Solitalea canadensis DSM 3403: one gene and its partners. The protein of the gene in region 1 interacts with the protein of each later gene in a pairwise test. Links are inferred from orthologs where the notes say so. Each region holds a gene or a part of one and is shown on either strand. Other genes may lie near its edges. The genes, in order: SOLCA_RS04455, SOLCA_RS12655 and groL.

What was found.
Region 2: the proteins of SOLCA_RS04455 (region 1) and SOLCA_RS12655 interact in binary tests that used the Escherichia coli proteins (3 or more experiments, as listed by UniProt). The link is inferred for Solitalea canadensis DSM 3403 from one-to-one orthologs.
Region 3: the proteins of SOLCA_RS04455 (region 1) and groL interact in binary tests that used the Escherichia coli proteins (3 or more experiments, as listed by UniProt). The link is inferred for Solitalea canadensis DSM 3403 from one-to-one orthologs.

Annotation. Positions count from the first base shown.
Region 1 is NC_017770.1:1,069,252-1,075,899, forward strand. The notes cover bases 1,383-4,122. They hold SOLCA_RS04455 (nucleotide exchange factor GrpE), read right to left. Parts: upstream 3,168-4,122; coding sequence 2,598-3,167; downstream 1,383-2,597. Other genes in these bases: dnaJ (molecular chaperone DnaJ), read right to left, coding at 1,433-2,593; SOLCA_RS04460 (cell division ATP-binding protein FtsE), read right to left, coding at 3,369-4,052; SOLCA_RS04465 (hypothetical protein), read right to left, coding at 4,052-4,122. In the rest of the region: SOLCA_RS04435 (hypothetical protein), read left to right, coding at 1-120; SOLCA_RS04440 (hypothetical protein), read left to right, coding at 141-713; SOLCA_RS04445 (hypothetical protein), read left to right, coding at 732-1,349; more of SOLCA_RS04465, read right to left, coding at 4,123-4,255; SOLCA_RS04470 (acyl-CoA reductase), read right to left, coding at 4,446-5,468; SOLCA_RS04475 (4Fe-4S dicluster domain-containing protein), read left to right, coding at 5,553-5,903; SOLCA_RS04480 (C40 family peptidase), read left to right, coding at 6,010-6,648. UniProt on the Escherichia coli protein: Participates actively in the response to hyperosmotic and heat shock by preventing the aggregation of stress-denatured proteins, in association with DnaK and GrpE. It is the nucleotide exchange factor for DnaK and may function as a thermosensor.
Region 2 is NC_017770.1:3,067,033-3,073,922, forward strand. What follows is about bases 2,309-5,290. They hold SOLCA_RS12655 (Nramp family divalent metal transporter), read right to left. Parts: upstream 4,754-5,290; coding sequence 2,864-4,753; downstream 2,309-2,863. Other genes in these bases: smpB (SsrA-binding protein SmpB), read right to left, coding at 2,356-2,808; SOLCA_RS12660 (metal-dependent transcriptional regulator), read right to left, coding at 4,758-5,290. In the rest of the region: replication restart helicase PriA, read left to right, coding at 1-813; SOLCA_RS12640 (hypothetical protein), read right to left, coding at 810-1,496; SOLCA_RS12645 (protein-L-isoaspartate(D-aspartate) O-methyltransferase), read left to right, coding at 1,632-2,276; more of SOLCA_RS12660, read right to left, coding at 5,291-5,414; SOLCA_RS12665 (Lrp/AsnC family transcriptional regulator), read left to right, coding at 5,534-6,010; ung (uracil-DNA glycosylase), read right to left, coding at 5,991-6,677; SOLCA_RS12675 (lipocalin-like domain-containing protein), read left to right, coding at 6,859-6,890. UniProt on the Escherichia coli protein: H(+)-stimulated, divalent metal cation uptake system. Involved in manganese and iron uptake. Can also transport cadmium, cobalt, zinc and to a lesser extent nickel and copper. Involved in response to reactive oxygen.
Region 3 is NC_017770.1:4,793,410-4,800,190, reverse strand. What follows is about bases 1-2,873. They hold groL (chaperonin GroEL), read left to right. Parts: upstream 1-553; coding sequence 554-2,194; downstream 2,195-2,873. Other genes in these bases: SOLCA_RS20210 (SRPBCC family protein), read left to right, coding at 2,854-2,873; SOLCA_RS20215 (hypothetical protein), read right to left, coding at 2,267-2,722; SOLCA_RS20225 (co-chaperone GroES), read left to right, coding at 174-449. In the rest of the region: more of SOLCA_RS20210, read left to right, coding at 2,874-3,354; SOLCA_RS20205 (TonB-dependent receptor), read left to right, coding at 3,648-6,029; SOLCA_RS20200 (DUF4249 domain-containing protein), read left to right, coding at 6,034-6,781.

The DNA of each region.
Region 1 (6,648 bases):
AATCTTGCTTATGTCGCTGAGGAGGGGCTTCCCGAATATAAATATGATTATGTCGGTTATACTATATATCCGCGTTATTTTCTATATACAATTAATCCATGCTGCAGACCTAATGAATAACGAATTAATCTTTACGCACTATGAAAAAAACACTGCTGCTTATGGGAATTCTGCTGAGCTTCCTAAGCTGTCAGAAAGACGCTGACAAAGCCTGCCCATATTTAAATGCAACTGAAAAACACGTGAATGATTTAGGGGTTCCCATACAGACTTGTGGAGAAGAGTTGATCATCCCTTACGGCTATTACAGTTCTTATTCCGTCCCGGAAGATCACCCTTTTGATGATATTGATACTTATGGATATCCAATTGACGGTTATACGTTCTATGGAAAGTTTGTAGTATATAATGATAGCAAGTATTTATATGTTAAGGTATTAGATGATCCCGGGTGGTATTTTGATGATGATATAGATTTTGAGGTTTTTGTATATCCGGAGGGAGTGGTTCAGGACACAAAGAAGTACACTTCTAATGTTAACTTAATCCTTAAGATTCCGCTGTCAGATTTTAATCCTAATGTAAAACTAATTGTAGAACCCAAATTATTGGTCGATAATATTTATCTAGGGCCTTATATTGTTTATTGGAATCTATTCTCTCCAACTCAGGTACCATACAAAGTCTTTCCTTGTTGTGAAACAACTGAATAACAATAATACTTACGCTCTATGAAAAAAACACTACTACTTATGGGAGTTCTGGTGAGCTTCCTAAGCTGTCAGAAAGATGCTGACAAAGCCTGCCCATATTTAAATACTTCTGAAAAACACGTGAATGACTTAGGAGTACCAATTCAAACTTGTGGAGAGGAACTCATGGCACCAGTGTCAAAATTGGTTAGGATTTACGATGGGAATAAATACATCGATGAAAGCTTTGATGAAAAATGGGGATACGTTAAAATTTATATGGATGAGGATTATTTATATATCCAGCCAGACAATAATGTAGGAATTATTTATGATAACCATTACTTTGTTGGTCCTGAAAGTAAACTTTTAATTGACCCATTTACATTTACTCCACCCACACCTTATTGGTATCATGATCCTGGTAATGGTGTAAAAGTACCTTTGTCAAAGTTTAAAAATAATGAAGTAGTTGCCATATCGGTAAGGTATTACATTGTGTCAATGAATGACTATAACACATCTCACTATTATACCTTTAGTGGTTTTAATACAAAAGTTTGCAGGATGGAACCAGACGCGTACGGAAGAGAGGGAAGTTATGAACACAGATATTTCCTCTACAAAATAGTTAAATGTTGTAACCCTGCTGAATAGATACTATCAATATAAAAAACAAAACCCTTCCAAATTAGTCGGAAGGGTTTGTTTTATTTATCTAGTGCGAATCTTGAATCTTACTATTCAAAAAACTCTTTCATTTTTTCAAAAAAGCTTTTTTCATTTTTACCCGGATTCGGTTTAAAATTCGGAGAGTCTTTCAATTTCTCCAGTATTGCTTTTTCATCACTTGAAAGATTTTTAGGTGTCCAGATGTTTACGTGTACTAATTGATCACCACGAACATAACTGTTCACCTCTTTAATACCCTTGCCTTTTAAACGAAGGATTTTTCCGCCTTGTGTTCCCGGATCAATTTTGATACGAGCTTTGCCATCGATTGTAGGAATTTCAACTGAAGTACCCAATGCAGCATCAGCAAAGCTTAAATACAAGTCGTAAACAATGTTATTGCCATCACGTTTAAGCGTTTCGTGCTCTACTTCTTCGATTAAGATGATCAGGTCACCTGCTACACCTCCGCGAGGAGCCGCATTACCTTTACCACTTAACGAAAGTTGCATACCATCACTTACACCGGCAGGAATATTGATTTTTAAGGTTTCTTCTCCTCTTACAACACCTTCTCCGTGACAAGATGTACAACGGTCGGTAATAATTTGTCCTTCACCATGACAAGTAGGGCAGGTGCTTGTAGTAGCCATCTGACCTAAAATGGTGTTGGTTACACGACGCACATTTCCGCTTCCATTACAAGTTGAACAGGTTTTAAAAGAAGATCCACCTTTAGCTCCTGTTCCGCTACAGGTTGTACAGCTAACTTGTTTTTGAACTTTAATAGTTTTTTCAACACCGTTAGCAATTTCTTCCAAAGTAAGTTTTACTTTGATCCGAAGATTAGATCCTCTTGGTACTCTACGTCCACCATTGCTACGTCCACCGCCGCCACCAAAGAAACTTTCAAAAGGATGTGCTCCACCGAAAATATCACCGAACTGGCTGAAAATATCATCCATATTCATGTTACCTCCGCCGTATCCACCACCTCCTGCTGCACTCGCACGATGACCGAACTGGTCATAGCGCTGACGTTTTTCAGCATTACTCAGTATTTCATAAGCTTCTGCTGCTTCTTTAAAATTGTCTTCGGCTTCTTTGTCACCAGGGTTTTTATCAGGGTGGTACTTAATCGCTAACTTGCGGTAAGCTTTTTTGATTTCTTCAGCGCTAGCTGACCGTGAAACACCTAAAATATCGTAATAATCTCTTTTGGTCGACATGCTATTAAGCTCCTACAACTACTTTTGCGTAACGAATTACCTTATCGTTTAAATAATATCCTTTTTCAACCACGTCAATTACCTTGCCTTTCATATCATCAGAAGGAGCAGGGATATTAGTAATTGCTTCGTGCAAATCGGCATCAAACGGTAAACCGATAGCTTCCATTTCTTTAACACCTTGTTGTGTGAGCGCATTTTTAAATTTGTTGGCAATGAGTATTACTCCCTCAATAGCCGGATCGTTTTCTTTTCCTTCAAAGGACTTGAAAGCACGATCAAAATCGTCTAAAATGGGAAGTAAAGACTTAATGACATCTTTTCCGGCACTTTGAATTAAATCCACTCGTTCTTTAGAAGTACGACGACGGAAATTGTCAAACTCAGCATACAAACGAAGATATTTTTCATTCGCCAGATCCAATTCTTCCTTTAAAACCTTTTCAGGCGACTCTACTTCTTCACTTACTGCCATACTTTCCTGAACTTCCGCCGCATCGGCAGTGTTATCTATAAACTCCTCGTGAAACTGATTATCTTTATTTTCCATGTGTTTTTTCTTATTCTTCAACATATCTCAGGTTGATTTATAAGGTTATTGTGAATTAATGCAGCAACGTCAAAAATATTGCCAATAACTATTTAACCGACAGGCTGTCAGTTTTTGCAGAATTTGTTGATTAAAAAGTCAGTTCTGTTAGACCATAGTCGATGGTCCATAGATTGAATCCTGAGTCAGATATTCACTATGGACTATGGACTATTGTCCATGGACTTAAAGTGTCAGCACCGCATTGTCAATCAATTTTCCATTCTCACATTTGATGATTCGTTGAGGGAATTTATTGATTGTATAGTGATCATGTGTAGCCATTAAAACAGCAGTTCCAGCTTCACTGATCTTTTTTAGTAGTAATAAAATTTCTGCTGAAATATCAGGATCGAGATTACCGGTTGGCTCATCTGCCAAAATAATTTCAGGATGATTTAACAAGGCACGTGCAATAACAATACGCTGCTGTTCACCTCCTGAAAGCTCGTGTGGGTATTTTTTCAGTTTAGAACGCATACCTACATTGTCCAATGACTCAAGGATACGTTCATTCATCGATTTGTCATTATTCCATCCTGTGGCTTTCAAAACAAATTCAAGGTTTTCTTCAACTGTACGATCTGTAAGTAGCTGAAAATCCTGAAACACAATACCCAATTTACGACGAAGAAAAGGTACTTCTGCATCTTTAATGTTTTTCAGATTGAAGCCTGCAACCATTCCTTGTCCTTGCTGAACATGCAAATCAGCATACAAAACTTTTAATAAACTGCTTTTTCCACTACCGGTAGAACCGATCAGGTAAACAAATTCGCCTTTATCAATGCTTAAAGAAACATTTGACAACACCAGATGTTTCTGTTGGTAAATATCTACGTTATCAAGTTTTATTACGTTTTGAATCATCAGATCTCCAGTTTTACTATTTTTCCGAAAGGTAAGTCTTTTACTAAGTTCAATATATATTCCTGTTTTTCAGCCAGTCCAATTTTTTCTAAAGATTTCTCGGGCCTGTCTACACGAAAATAAGCCAGTAATGTGAATTTCTCATCACGTAACTGAACATAATCAGGAATTTTAGCAACTCCTTTGACTTTTAAAATATACAAAATATCGTTAGTTTAAAAGGTTTGGTTCAAAAATATAAATTATTACGGGTTTTGTGTTGCGGGTTGCGCGTTTATTTAATACTAACTATGATAACAATTAGTGTGTCATCCTGACGAAGGAAGGATCTGTTCCTTCAATGCGAATATGTAACAGATGCTTCGTTCCTCAGCATGACAAAACATTAAACATTTACATCTCCAACAAAAACTCCATTGTATCAACACCGTCTGCATAATCCCATAGCTCGGGTTGTTGGGCTTTACCAAACGGTAAGCTATTCCCGAAGCTGCCTCCTTTGCTAACTACACACTGAATCTGTTCTGCATCATCTTTTAAACGCTGTTTTAACGCTGCTTCGTCTTCATAAAATTCATAATGTAATGATGAAATAGGAGAGGCATAACCTGCATTTTCGCTCAGCATTAAGAAGTTATTTTCATAATACTTAATACGATTCATCATCAGCAACGTGAGATTATAATCGAAGTTATTGGCATATTTATTATGGTAAATAATTGGTTTGTAGGATTCAATCCCTTCGAAAAACTTAATAAAAGAATAGCCATTAGGAACGTATAGTTTAGACACATTACGGCAGCCTAAACCAAAATACCAGAAAATATCTTTTCCCAGTTGGTTGAAATCTTCAGGTGTTTCATTACCGGTAAGAACAGCCACTGAATTTCTGTTTTTGCGGATAATATGAGGGTATTTTCCGAAATAATGATCAAAATAGCGGGAACTGTTATTGCTTCCTGTGGCAATTACAGCATCAAAAACATTTAATCGTTCTATAAATTCAAACTTATCAGCATAAATCGGGTTAATCTTAATAAGCTCTTTCAGGATATAAGGAATTAACTTATTGTCCTGTGAAGATAACTTTATAAGTGCTTTGTGTCCCGATATTAATACGCATAAGATATCGTGAAAACCGACTAACGGAATGTTGCCGGCTAGTATTAATCCAACGGTTTTAGCATCAGATTGGCTCCATTTATCGGTGTAGGCAGACAGCCATTTCGAAAGGTTTTCTTCAGAAAGTGACCTGGCGATTGCCAAGATGGCCTCTTTCGTATAGTCGGGAGTAAACCAGGTGTTATAATGTTCTGCACTGTTGATCAGTGAATTGAGTTCGTCGGATGGATTGAAAAGTACCTTGCCCAATGAAGCAAAAGTCTTAACAGTGTCATTAATTGAAGTGTGCGGCATATTAATTGTTATTTTCAAAAACGAAATCGTTCCTGAAATGTTATATTTGCACAAAATTAAGAAAACCCCAATAAGTTTAATGATATGGCAATAAAGATCACAGAAGAATGCATTAACTGCGGTGCCTGCGAACCAGAATGCCCAAATAATGCCATTTATGATGCGGGTGCTTCGTGGAAGTTTTCAGATGGGACTGCATTAAAAGGTTTAATAGACTTCGGTGATGGAACTTCTCTTGATGCAGACGCTTTGCAAGCGCCAATTTCTGATGAAGTATATTACATCGTTCCTGATAAATGTACCGAGTGTGTTGGTTTCCATGATGAACCACAATGTGCGGCAGTATGTCCGGTTGATTGTTGTGTTGATGATGAAGACATCCGTGAATCCAAAGAAGATTTATTGGCTAAAAAAGATTGGTTACACGCTGAATAATAAATCAGATAACCATTTTAGCTATAAAACGTAAAATATTGAAAGGGAAGCAACATTGTTGTTTCCCTTTCTTATTTTTGATAGAACAAAGTCAGTTTATGAGATTATGACTAATACAGCAAATCTACAAGGTGAATTACTGCAAGCTCATCCGGAGTTAAAAACTCCTTATGGCATTTGCAATTTAAGTGTTATTCCGGTAAGAGCGGAGGCAAGCGACAGAAGTGAAATTGTTACCCAGTTGCTTTTTGGTGAAACTTTTGAAATACTGGAACAAACCGAAGGGTGGTCAAAGGTAAAAATCGCCTACGACGGATATGAAGGTTGGGTTGGGAATAAACAATTTTTCGGATTAAGTACAGAAGATCTAGGAGTGTTGGCAGATCATCAGCAATTTGTTTGCACCTCTCCGTTTAATTTCCTTACCAATGCGTTGGGACACTCACATTATCTTTCGCCAGGATCAACCTTGCCTTTATTCAGAGGGGATACAGTGTTTGTTGGAGATGAAAAATATTACTTTAAAGGTAAAGCCTACGAAACAGATAGCTACCCAAGGAAAAATATGGAAAGCCTGTTTAAAATGTTTCTGAATGCTCCCTATTTATGGGGAGGAAGATCAATTTTAGGGATTGATTGTTCTGGCTTTACACAGGTTTGCTATAAAATATTAGGGATTAAACTTAAGCGAGACGCTTATCAACAAGCTGATCAGGGTGAATTGGTTAGTTTTATCAATGAAGGG
Region 2 (6,890 bases), 2.0 Mb from region 1 along the record:
TTGCATTGTCATTATTGTGGCTTTAAAGACGAGTTGTTTTATCGTTGCCCGGCATGTGGTAGTACCCAAGTAGAACAAAAAGGTTTTGGAACGGAAAAGATCGAAGATGAACTGGCAATAATCCTTCCAACAGCTAGAATTGCGCGAATGGATTTGGATTCAACCCGCAGCAAATACGGGTATCAGCATCTGATCAACGATTTTGAAGACCGAAAGATTGATATCCTGGTAGGTACCCAGATGGTTACCAAAGGACTTGATTTTGAAAATGTAAGTTTAATCGGTGTGCTGAATGCTGATGCAATGCTGAATTTCCCTGATTTCAGAGCTTTTGAGCGCAGCTTTCAGTTAATGACACAAGTGAGTGGCCGGGCAGGCAGAAGAAGCAGCAGAGGCAAGGTAATCATACAAAGCAACCAACCTACTCATAAAGTTATTGAATGGGTTATGTACAATAAATATGAACCTTTCTTTAAAGCGGAGTTAGCAGAACGGAGTGGGTTTCATTATCCTCCATTCTATCGGCTTATACAAATTGATATTAAAAATAAAGACCAAAACCTGGCAAACCAATCTGCCGAGTTTTTAGCCAAAGAGTTAAGAAATCAGTTAGGAAAACGAATATTGGGTCCGGAAATACCACTAATATCTCGGATACGAAACTATTATATCAAAACAATTATGATCAAAATTGAGAAGGAAAATGTCTCAATTGGGAAGGTAAAGCAAGTTGTTCAGGCCGCTATCGATCACTTTTATACACAAAAAGAGAATCGTAACAGCCTGATCAAAATTGATGTAGATCCTTATTAATCTTCGAGTGAACCGAAATTGTACAACAGGGTTAAACCACCCAATGGGTTAAAATAGGTTTCATACCTGGTAGTAGCCGGTACAGATGTTTTAATCATTGTTGCACCTAAAGTATTCTGAATCTTTTCATGGAACCAAATCCCATTAAAGTTAGCCGTTGCAGAAATGGTAATTCTATCCATAGGATAAATTTTTACACCAATGAATGGAGTAAATCCAGCTCCATTGCGAATATTTTCCACAGAACTCAGCACACCTGATGGCGGAACAATTTTCCCATTATACTCTGACCTGAAATAAAAAACGTCAAGTCCGATTACAGGTCTTACGTTGTAATAAAAGAATTCTCGTTCAAAACCAACGCCTACTTTCAGTTGCTCATTAGCTCCTGTATAGCCGGGACAAGTCGGACAATCAGGTGCGGAATTATTGTCTTTTTGCTTAAGATAATCTACTCCGCCGCGAAAAGAGTACATGTTATTTCGTACCTTGAATATAATTCCGGTTACGCTATTTAACTGATAATCATTGTTGTTGAAATCAGAATTAGGTACAGCCATTTGTTCATTGTAACTCAAAATTTTGGCTCCAAGACTGAACCTGTACGGAGAAATGTTTTGTGCTTTCAGGGTATTGGCAAACAACACTGAAAAGAAAATTAATAAGGGAAACTTTAGTTTCATTTTTTTGGGGAGTAATTTTTGATTTAGCTTTTATTTAGATAATTGAACAAATATGCATAATTATTCGACGCCCTTATCAAATATTGAGCCAATTTTATTGTATTTTTGACATTTAATAACTATAATTTAAAATTAATGCTCGATTCGTATAAACATAAAGGATTAAGAAAGGTTTTAGTAAAGCAACTTAAAGAGAAGGGCATTAAGGATGAGGCTGTTCTAAAGGCAATTGAAAAAATACCGCGCCATTTTTTTGTTGAAAAATATGCTGCTGAAGTTGCTTATGCAGATAAAGCTCTGCAAATCGACGCGGGGCAAACGATTTCTCAACCATACACCGTGGCCTACCAAACCGAGCTTTTACACATACAAAAAGGTGAAAAAGTACTCGAGATCGGAACAGGCTCTGGCTACCAAACGTCCATTTTAGTGGAACTTGGTGCTAAAGTGTATACAATAGAACGACAAAAAGAATTATTTGATAAGACATTAAAGTTTCTGCCTACTCTTGGCTACACTGCAAACTTTTACTTGGGTGATGGTTCTAACGGTATTCCTGAAGAGGCTCCATTTAATAAAATACTAGTAACAGCCGGTGCTCCAAGCATTCCGGACACGCTGTTAAAACAACTGGCCATTGGTGGGATTTTAGTTATACCTGTTGGTGATGAAAAAGTACAAACCATGACAACCGTATTGCGGGTGTCTGAAAAAGAATACGAAAAGGTAGAATTCGCTCAGTTCAGGTTCGTTCCTCTGATTGGGGATAAAGCCTGGTAGTTTAGCTACTGGCTATTAGCTGTTAGCTGTTAGAAGTTTCTAATGGCTAAAGGCTAACGACTAAAAGCTAATAGCTAACCTAAAATTTCCTCGCTCTACCCAACTCCACTTTCGCGTCGCGCTCTTTTATACTATCTCGTTTATCGAATTCTTTCTTACCCTGAGCCAAACCAATTTCTATTTTGGCAAATCCACGTTCACTGATAAACATATATAAAGGTATTATGGTTAAACCTTTTTCCTTTGTGCGTTGTAACAGTTTTTTAAGCTCTTTTTTTTGCAATAGCAAAGCTCGATCTCTTTTTGACTCATGATTATAAAATGAACCATGAGAGTATTCTGCAATGTGCATGTTTCTAACATACAATTGTCCGTCAATAAACGCACAAAATGCATCACTAATATTTACTTTACTTTCACGGACAGATTTTATTTCTGTTCCTAACAATTTTATCCCTGCTGTATACTTATCAAGGATATGGTATTCAAAATAGGCTTTCTTGTTCTTTATATTTACGTTATTACCCGACATATTCAAAAAATGTTAGAACAAAGTATTTTGTTTAGATTAATATAAATACTCTTGTTCACTGATTATCTTTCACAATTAATACCGGCACTTTTACTTTGTGCCTTACGGTATCTACAGTTGCCCCAAAGATAACATCTTTTAACGCTTTATGTCCATGTGCACCCATCACTAAAAAATCAATTTCACTATTATTTACAATTTTAGCGATTGCCTTTGCCGGATTACCATATCCAATCTTCCCTTCTACCTTGTACCCCATCTTTTTGATTTCACTCACATACTTGTCAATATTTCGTTCATCACTACGCGTTTCAAAATCATTGATTGATTGTCCCAAATATTGGGCTCCTGCACTCTCTACAATGTGTATAAGTGTGTAATCAGCATCCTTTCCCCCTTGAACTAACGCATTTCTGATAGTGTGGCGATCCATCGCTGAAAAATCAATCGTGATAGCAATATTTTTATATTCGATAAAATCTGGTGAATCAATAGATAATGCAGTTCCATGAGGCACAAAATCATCTTTAGGACTTTTCCTTCTGATAAACGGAACAACTATTACATACAAAAGCAGGCAACCTGTTAAGATGGTTACCGGAAGAACAAGAATGTAAATATAAATTACATTGTCTCCTGCTGATACTAACCAGCCTGTTATTTCTTCGTACACCAGTTTCACGTTTAATGAAATGATTAAAGTAGCACTTATCCACGCCAGCACCTTTACCCAATTTTTAATGGCAAAACCATTCATCTGAGATTTATCACTGCAGAAATGGATTAATGGGATGATGGCAAATCCTAACTGCAGACTTAACACCACCTGACTTAAAACCAGAAGTTCTCCAAGTTTATCCTCCCCAAACCAAATAATTGTTATCATGGCTGGAGCTATTGCAATGATACGAGTGATCAAACGACGCAGCCACGGACGAATACGTAAATTTAAATAACCTTCCATTACAATTTGTCCGGCCAACGTTCCAGTTATAGTTGAACTTTGTCCAGATGCAATCAAGGCAACGGCAAATAATGCAGGAGCTAACGATCCAAATATAGAGGTAAGCAATTCATGAGCATCTTCAATATCTGCAATCTCAAAGTATCCGTTATTATGAAAAGCTGCTGCGGCCAGGATCAAAATTGAAGCATTAACCAAAAATGCAAGATTCAGCGCAATTGTGGTGTCAAAGAAATTGAATTTCAACGCTTCTTTAAGACTCCTTTGTTCATTTTCTATTTTCCTTGTTTGTACCAACGATGAATGAAGGTACAGATTATGAGGCATTACCGTTGCACCAATAATACCGATAGCAATGTATAAAGCTTCGCCACCTAAAATAGAAGGTTTAAAACCTCTAGCAATTTCCTTTACATCCGGCTGCGCAATAAACACGTCGACTAAAAATGCCATTCCAATAATAAAGACCATCGAAACAATAAACACTTCCATTGTTCGAATGCCTTTATTCATGAGGAACAGAATGATCAACGTATCCAATACCGTAATAGATACACCCCATATTAATGGCAAGCCAAACAGCAATTTTAACCCAATGGCCATACCGATAACTTCGGCTAAATCACAGGCAGCAATCGCTATTTCGGCTAATATGTATAATGGAATATTAATAAAGCTTGGGTAAGTTTTACGAGATGCCTGGGCAAGATCCAATCCACGTACAATTCCTAAACGGGCACTTAAACTTTGAAGTAACAAAGCCATTAAATTCGACATCAATAACACCCATATTAACTGATAGCCGAACTTACTTCCTCCTGCAATATCTGTAGCCCAGTTCCCGGGGTCCATATAACCAACGCTTACCAAATAAGCCGGGCCAATAAATGCCATAAACCGTTTCCATGGACTCTTTGATACTGGAATACTTACGCTTGAATGAACTTCGGCTAACGAACCGGAACTGTGTGCCTGTGACATAATTTTATTTTGCTACCAGAATATTATTTGCTACTTCCTTACTTAGAAAAAGCGTTCTACCATCGGCTGTTGAAACAATAACCGATTGATCGTATTCATTTTTTTCTTTGATTGTGATGGATGCGCCTAATCCGAGTTGTTGTTTTTCGAGGTATTGTAGGAAGGTATTGGTGTGGTCAGAAACACCGGCTATTTTTCCGGAATCTCCTTCATCAAGTTTTAACAGCTTATGAAAATTGGTTATGGAAAACACCCCATTTTTAGTAGGAATTGGGTCGCCATGGGGATCATATTTAGGAAAACCCAGGTATTCATCCAATCTATTTATCAATTTATCGGAATTAATATGTTCAAGTTCTTCCGCAATATCATGAACCTCGTCCCATTTAAAATTAAGCTTATTCACTAAAAAACACTCCCATAACCGGTGTTTTCTAATAATTTGAACGGCTATCTCCTCACCCTTTTTGGTAAGGCTGACTCCTTGGTAGCGTTCGTAATTTATTAATTTCTTATCCGCTAGTTTTTTTAACATATCTGTTACCGAAGCTGCCTTAGTATTCATCACTTCTGCAATTGCATTTGTGGTTACATTCCCTACAATGTGCTCGGTAAGCTTATAAATGGCTTTTAGATAGTTTTCTTCTGTAAATGAGTTCATAATTAAAGTCTGTCAAATCTAATATTTTTTTTAGACTAACCTAAATTTTCCAAATTTTTTTTCGGCAGAATATTGTTTGGTGGCAAATAAATTTGCTACTTTGTAGGAAATATAAAACAATGAACGGACATCATCTCGATAAGATAGACCTACACATTATCAAATTACTACAAAAAGACGGACGAATTACCAATTTGCAATTATCCAATGAGATAGGCCTTTCTCCCGCTCCCACTCTTGAGCGTGTTCGTAAGCTTGAAAATCAGGGATACATTAAAAGTTACCATGCTTCAGTTGATGAAGAGTCGTTAGGTTTTGGCGTAAAATGCTTTATTCAGATTACTATTAACCTAAATATTCCTGATGCCAGAAATAAATTCATTCAAAAAATCAATGCGATTGAGGATGTAGTAGAGTGTCATCACGTAACCGGTTCGTCAGACTTTGTTGTAAAGCTGGTTGCTAAAGACATGAAGGGTTACGAACGTATTATTTTGGAGAAACTAAGTAAAATTGAAGAAATTGGTCATCAAAGCTCAATGATGATTTTATCAAGCACCATTAAGCCTTCGTTGCCTATTGTTCTTGAGAAGTAATTTGCCAATCTATGGGAGCTAAACCTTCTTTGGTTAGGATCTCATTTGTTTTTGAAAAATGTCTGCAGCCTAAAAATCCATTATATGCCGAAAACGGTGATGGATGGGCTGCAGTCAAAATAAAATGCTTGTTTGCATCTATTAAAGCTGTTTTAGCTTTTGCATAATTCCCCCAAAGGATAAACACCAATCCTTTTTTCTTTTCAGATAACTTACGGATAACTGTATCTGTAAATTGCTCCCATCCTTTATTTTGATGCGAACCTGCTTGACTTGCCCTTACTGTAAGTGTTGCATTTAATAACAATACTCCTCTTTTGGCCCATTCTGTAAGTGTTCCATGATTGGGCGCCTGAATATTAAGATCTGCATCTAATTCTTTATAAATATTCTTTAATGAAGGTGGAACTGCTACTCCCTTTTGTACCGAAAAACATAGACCATGTGCCTGACCTGCTCCATGGTAAGGATCCTGGCCTAAAATAACTACTTTCACCTCATCGAACGGGGTATAAGTAAAGGCATTAAATATATCGGAGTTACTAGGATAGATTACAGCTCCATTGCTTTTCTCTTCTTGTAGGAAAGCCTTAAGCTTAACCATGTAATCTTTTTCAAATTCATCTTTCAATACAGCAAGCCATGAGGGCTCAAGCGAAACTGACATATAAAAAATTGTTATTTGACGCCAAGATAGTAGTTTTGGCCAAAAATTAATAGCAAAAAAAGGATATCTGCTTTGTCAAGCGTTTTTTATTGCAACTATTCCAACCATTTTTACGTATTAAGTATTGAAAAACAACCGAAGGTCATTTTTCACTTACTGACAATTAAAAACCGAATCTTTCATGAAAAAACTAAGCACATTATTCATAATTCT
Region 3 (6,781 bases), 3.7 Mb from region 1 along the record:
ACGTTTTTCTACGTACTAACACCGAAACTGCCAAAATTTCACTTGTATTAAATCAATATTAACCGACACTGACATAAAAACTGACAAAAGAATCCTTACAAACAGTCTTATTCAATTTGGCACAATCTCTGTTGAAAATGGGACGTTAATAAATTAATAATTATCATAGAACTATGTCATTAAATATTAAACCTATCGCAGATAGAGTAGTAGTAGAAGCTGCTCCTGCAGAAACGACTACCGCAGGTGGTATCATTATTCCTGATACTGCTAAAGAAAAACCTCAACAAGGTACTATTGTAGCTGTTGGTAACGGTAAAAAAGACGAACCAATGACTGTGAAAGTAGGCGATACCGTTCTGTATGGCAAATATGCTGGTACCGAGATCACTTATGAAGGTAAAGAGTATTTAATTATGCGTGAATCTGATATTTACGCGGTTATCTAAATCTAGAGCTGAGATTTGAGACAAAAGAGTTGAGACTTTTTCAATCTCACGTCTCCTATCATACATCTCAAATCCAATTAACACATTATTCAAGTTAAAAGAACATGGCAAAATTAGTTAAATACAATGTTGAAGCACGTGACGCTTTAAAGCGCGGTGTTGATACTTTAGCAAACGCTGTTAAAGTTACCTTAGGTCCTAAAGGCCGTAACGTAATTATTGATAAAAAATTTGGCGCTCCTTCAATCACTAAAGACGGTGTTTCAGTTGCAAAAGAAATCGAACTGAAAGATGCTTTAGAAAACATGGGTGCTCAGATGGTTAAAGAAGTAGCTTCTAAAACTGCAGACATCGCAGGTGATGGTACTACTACTGCAACTGTATTAGCTCAGGCAATTGTTACTGCTGGTGTTAAAAACGTTGCTGCCGGTGCAAATCCTATGGATTTAAAACGTGGTATCGACAAAGCAGTTGCTGCTGTTATTATTAACTTAAAAGAGCAGTCTAAAGCAGTTGGTGATGATAACAACAAAATCAAGCAAGTTGCTACCATTTCAGCTAATAATGACGAGGTTATCGGTTCATTGATCGCTGAAGCAATGGAAAAAGTTAAAAAAGAAGGCGTTATCACTGTTGAAGAAGCTAAAGGAACTGATACAACTGTAGAGGTTGTAGAAGGTATGCAATTTGATCGTGGTTATCTTTCTCCTTACTTCGTAACCAATGCTGACAAAATGGAAGCTGAGTTGGAAAACCCTTACATTTTGATCTACGACAAGAAGATCTCTTCAATGAAAGAGTTGTTGCCAATTTTGGAAAAACAAGTTCAAACAGGCCGTCCTTTATTGATCATCGCTGAAGATCTTGAAGGTGAAGCTTTAGCTACTTTGGTGGTAAATAAAATCCAAGGTCGTTTAAAAGTTGCCGCTGTTAAAGCTCCAGGTTTTGGCGATCGTCGTAAAGCTATGTTGGAAGACATCGCTATCTTAACTGGTGGTACTGTTATTTCTGAAGAGCGTGGTTACAAGTTAGAAAACGCTGATTTAACTTACTTAGGTCAGGCTGAGAAAGTAGTTATCGATAAAGATAATACTACTGTTATCAACGGAGCTGGTAAGAAAGAAGATATCGTTGCTCGCGTTAACCAAATCAAAGCTCAGATTGAGTCTACTACTTCTGATTACGACAAAGAAAAACTACAAGAGCGTTTGGCTAAATTAGCTGGCGGTGTTGCAGTTCTTTACGTTGGTGCAGCTACCGAAGTAGAAATGAAAGAGAAAAAAGACCGTGTTGATGATGCATTACATGCAACTCGTGCTGCTGTAGAAGAAGGTATCGTTGCTGGTGGTGGTGTTGCATTTATCCGTGCGATCGCTGCATTAGAAAACTTAAAAGGCCATAATGACGACGAGACTACTGGTATCGCTATCATTAAGCGCGCTATTGAAGAGCCTTTACGTCAAATCTGTGAAAACGCAGGTATTGAAGGTTCTATCGTAGTTCAAAAAGTTAAAGAAGGTGCTGATGACTTCGGATACAACGCTCGTGAAAACCGTTACGAAAACCTTATCATTGCCGGTGTAATCGATCCTACTAAAGTATCACGTGTTGCTTTAGAAAACGCAGCTTCAATTGCATCTATGTTGTTAACAACTGAGTGTGTATTAGCTGATGAGCCTGAAGAAGATAAAGGTCATGCTCATGGTGGTGCTCCAGGTATGGGCGGCATGGGTGGTATGATGTAATATCACGATAGCTTTAATTAGCTTTCAATAATAAAAATAAAGGCTTCCCTAATCGGAAGCCTTTGTTTTTTCTCATATAATGTCGAAGATAATGTACTCGATAGTTCCAAAATGAAATTCCGCCTTTGCTTTTAATCCTTCCATCTTTTGAAACAAAGGTGCTTCTGTTGAAAGCCCGATAAATTTACTTCCATTATGCATAAACGGTTCTTGTGCCGCCCCAATTAAAAAATAGGCATAGTTGGTATGTACCAGGGCCCCAAAACTAACTTCATTTACAGCAACTTCCAGGTTTATCGACTTCAGTGAATTAATTTCTTCAGTTAAAAATCCGATAGGTTTAGATTCCAAATCTGCCTCATCTAGTACCTGTTCTGCGGTACTCTCATAGGTGTCGGGATTATCTTCTTCTGATTCGGCTCCAATAATTTTATCTTCCTGATCTTCGCTTACTTCACTCAAAATCGCTTCTTTTTTGTCAATAAAAAGCGTTATTATTTCTTGCTTAAAGTCTAGTGAAATACTCATAAGATTTTTCTTTACGATTAAATAAATATTCGAAACCTATTATTGAATATACTAATATTCAACAGCATACACAATTTTCATATATTTATATAATCTTGAATACACTTCTAATAAAATATTAACTTATCACTATGGAAACATACAACTGGACTCAGTTCACTAAAAGAATCCCTGTTAATGCCAGTATTAACACTCTATATTCAGCATGGACTACTCGGGAAGGATTGGAAAACTTTTTCCTTAGAAAAGCTGAATTTAAATCAACAGAAAATATTATCAGGGATCGGGATGAGCCGATTAAGGTTAACGATACTTATGAGTGGATGTGGTTTGGATATGATGATGACAGCGTTGAGCATGGCCAGGTAGTAGATTTAAATGGAAAAGATTTTTTAAAATTCACTTTTGGTAAGGCGGGAATTGTAAGCATTACGTTAAAACAGGAAGAAGGGGAAACAATTGTGGAATTAACACAATCAGAGATTCCTACAGATGAACAATCAAGAGTGTATTATCATTTGGGTTGTTCTGAAGGATGGACTTTTTACCTCGCAAATTTAAAATCCGTTACTGAAGGCGGAATTGATCTTAGAAATAAGAATGAAAAGATTAAAAGAGTAGTCAGCTCATAAAATGAGATCTATTTTTAAATACATAATTAAGCTTCGTATAAGTTTTCTTTTAGTTTAACCCCTAGAATATACGTTTCGTATAAAAATTCCTGTTCGGTGGATAGGGGTAAAGTATATTTGAGTTGTCTTTACTTAAAAACAAAAAAGAAAATAGTTATGACTCCTGTATCAAACATTATACAATTATTTAATATACAACGTTTAAAAGCTTTAACAAGTTGTAATAGCTTTGCAACGATTATTATGTCAAACACTAAACTGTCAAACTAAACAAGTCTACTTTCTACACCTGTATGTTATATTCTAATTTAAAAAGGCCATGCATAGTTTTTCTATTGCTTGTATGGTGTACTACTGCTTTTGCACAACAGAAAAACAAAACAACCATCAGCGGTTATGTTAAACAAAGTGCAAACGGCGAAAGTATTATTGGCGCTTCGGTATTTCTTAAAGAAAACGGAGTTGGAGTTGCCACAAACAATTATGGTTTTTACTCCTTAAGTGTTACTCCCGGAAATTATACGGTTGTATTTCAATACCTCGGTTTTAAATCTGTTGAAAGAAAAATCAACGTAACAACAGCTACCACCATCAATATAAACCTGGAATCAGATGGTAAACAAATTGATGAAGTTGTTGTCAGCTCAGCAGGAATAAAGAAAAACGTTACCAGCATGGAAATGGGTGTTAATAAGTTGGAGATGAAATCTATCCAAAAGATGCCTGCTTTGATGGGAGAAGTTGATATTGTAAGAAGCATTCAATTATTGCCAGGAATAAGCACAGTTGGTGAAGGTTCATCGGGTTTCAATGTTAGAGGGGGTGGTGTTGACCAGAATCTTATTTTATTGGATGAATCACCAGTGTATAATAGTTCCCATCTGTTTGGTTTCTTTTCTGTTTTTGATCCGGATGCGGTAAAAGATGTAAAACTAATCAAAGGAGGTATTCCCGCTATGTATGGTGGACGCCTTTCATCAATCCTTGATGTTCGCATGAAGGAAGGAAATGTGAACAACTTTAGTACTTCAGGAGGTATTGGAACGGTTTCTACACGATTACTGGCTGAGGCTCCTATCGTAAAAGGAAAAGGATCGTTCGTTATTGCAGCACGTAGGTCATACGCAGATTTGTTTCTAAAGCTATCATCTGATGAAAACCTGAATAAAAACACCGCCTATTTTTATGATTTAAGCGGAAAAGCCAATTATACAATTAACGAGAACAACCGATTATACCTTTCAGGTTATTTTGGCAAGGATAAATTCGGATTTAATGATCGTTTTGGCATGGATTGGGGTAATGGAACCGGTACCTTACGTTGGAACCACACTTTTAATCCAAGCCTGTTTGTAAACTTTACCGGGGTTTATAGCAATTATGATTATTCACTAGGTATACCAACTGGAACAAATGCGTTCGATTGGACTTCAAGAATTATCAATCAAACCTTAAAGGGTGATTTTACTTATTACATAAGTGCTTCCAACAAATTAAGTTTCGGAGCAAATGCTACCTTCTACCGTTTTAAGCCAGGTGAAGCAAAGAAAGCTGAGGGAAACACTTCTTTCAACAACATTGCATTAGCTACACAAAACGGACGGGAATATGCAGCATATATCGACAATGAACAAAAAATAACGGATAACCTTTCAGCTCAATATGGCTTGCGTTTATCGGCTTTTGACTATGTGAGTGGTCAAGATAATTTCACTGTTTATGAATACGAAGGCATTAACGGACAACGAAAAGACCCTGTAAATCCGAAATCGTATAACAAAGGCGATGCTATTAAAACCTATATCAATCTTGAACCACGTGTTTCATTGCGTTATATCTTAAATGATGCATCTTCAATCAAAGCCAGCTATAATCGCACCACACAATATTTGCATTTAATTTCAAATACAACAGCCGCAACACCACTTGATGTGTGGCAGCCAACCACTAATAATATTAAACCAGAATTGGCAGATCAATTGGCTCTCGGCTATTTCCGTAACTTCAAAAACGATATGTTCGAATTTTCGGTGGAAGGTTTTTACAAGAAAATGCAGAATCAGATCGATTATATTGATGGAGCAGAACTATTCCTGAATAAGAACCTTGAAAGTGAATTACTTTTTGGAAATGCACGAGCTTACGGACTTGAGTTTTACTTAAAGAAAAACACAGGAAAATTAAATGGCTGGATTAGCTATACCTTATCTAAGTCTGAGCGCCAAATAGACGGAATTAACAATAACGAATATTATCCAAGTAAATACGACAAAACCCATAACCTATCAATAGTTGGTATTTATGATATGAGTAAGCGCTGGAACTTCTCTGCTATTTTCACCTATTCAACCGGAGTGAGTACCACATTTCCGAACGGCAGATACGAAGTTGATGGTATCGTTGTACCACACAACACAACAAATACGCGAAATAATTACCGCATCCCATCTTACAATCGTTTAGACTTATCAGCAACGCTGTATACACGTCATAAACCGGGTAGCAAATTCAGTAGTAATTGGGTGTTCTCAATATATAATATCTATTTCCATAAAAATCCATATACCATTTATTTCCAACCAAACGAAGACAATCCACAAGTTACTGAGGCAAAACGATTAGCAATTATAGGTTCAGCAATTCCATCGGTTACTTACAACTTTAATTTCAGATAATAGCATGAAAAAACTACATATATTATTTACTCTGTGCATTGCAGCGCTAATGTTAAGTTCCTGCGAAGATGTTGTGGATGTAAAATTAGATGCTGGACCACCATTATTAAGTGTTGACGGATGGTTAACAAACAGGGCTGTTCCAGATACCATAAAACTGGCGCAAACATCTCCTTACTTCTCTAATACCACTCCACAATGGATATCCGGTGCCAAAGTAACATTAACAACAGTTTCCGGTGAATCGGAAACGCTCCAAGAATTTTCAACCGGAAAGTTTTTGATAAAAAATATCAGAAGTATAGAAGGTGAAAAATACCTGCTTAGGATTGAATACGATGGCGAAGTATATGAGGCACAGACTGAAGCAATGCGTCAAAGCTTTTTGGTGGATTCCGTTGCATTTGAATATCGTGAAAAGTCTCTTGGACAAGATGAAGATGGATATCTATTACAATTCTTCGGCAAAGAACTGAAGGGAATGGGCGATGCTTGTAGGATGAAAATCAAGAAGAATGGGATTTATCTAAACAAAATTGAAGATCTGAACTACATGAATGACGAGTTTGTTGACAGTGCAAACTTTAAAAAGGTACGCCTTTTTACAGAGAAACCATTCCAGTTAAAGGATTCTGTAACAATTGAAACATGGTCAATTACGATGGATGCTTATCATTTCTATGATGAGCTTCGCATTCAGGTAAGCAATGGAGGTATTTTTGCCAATCCTCCTGCAAATGTTCGTACTAATG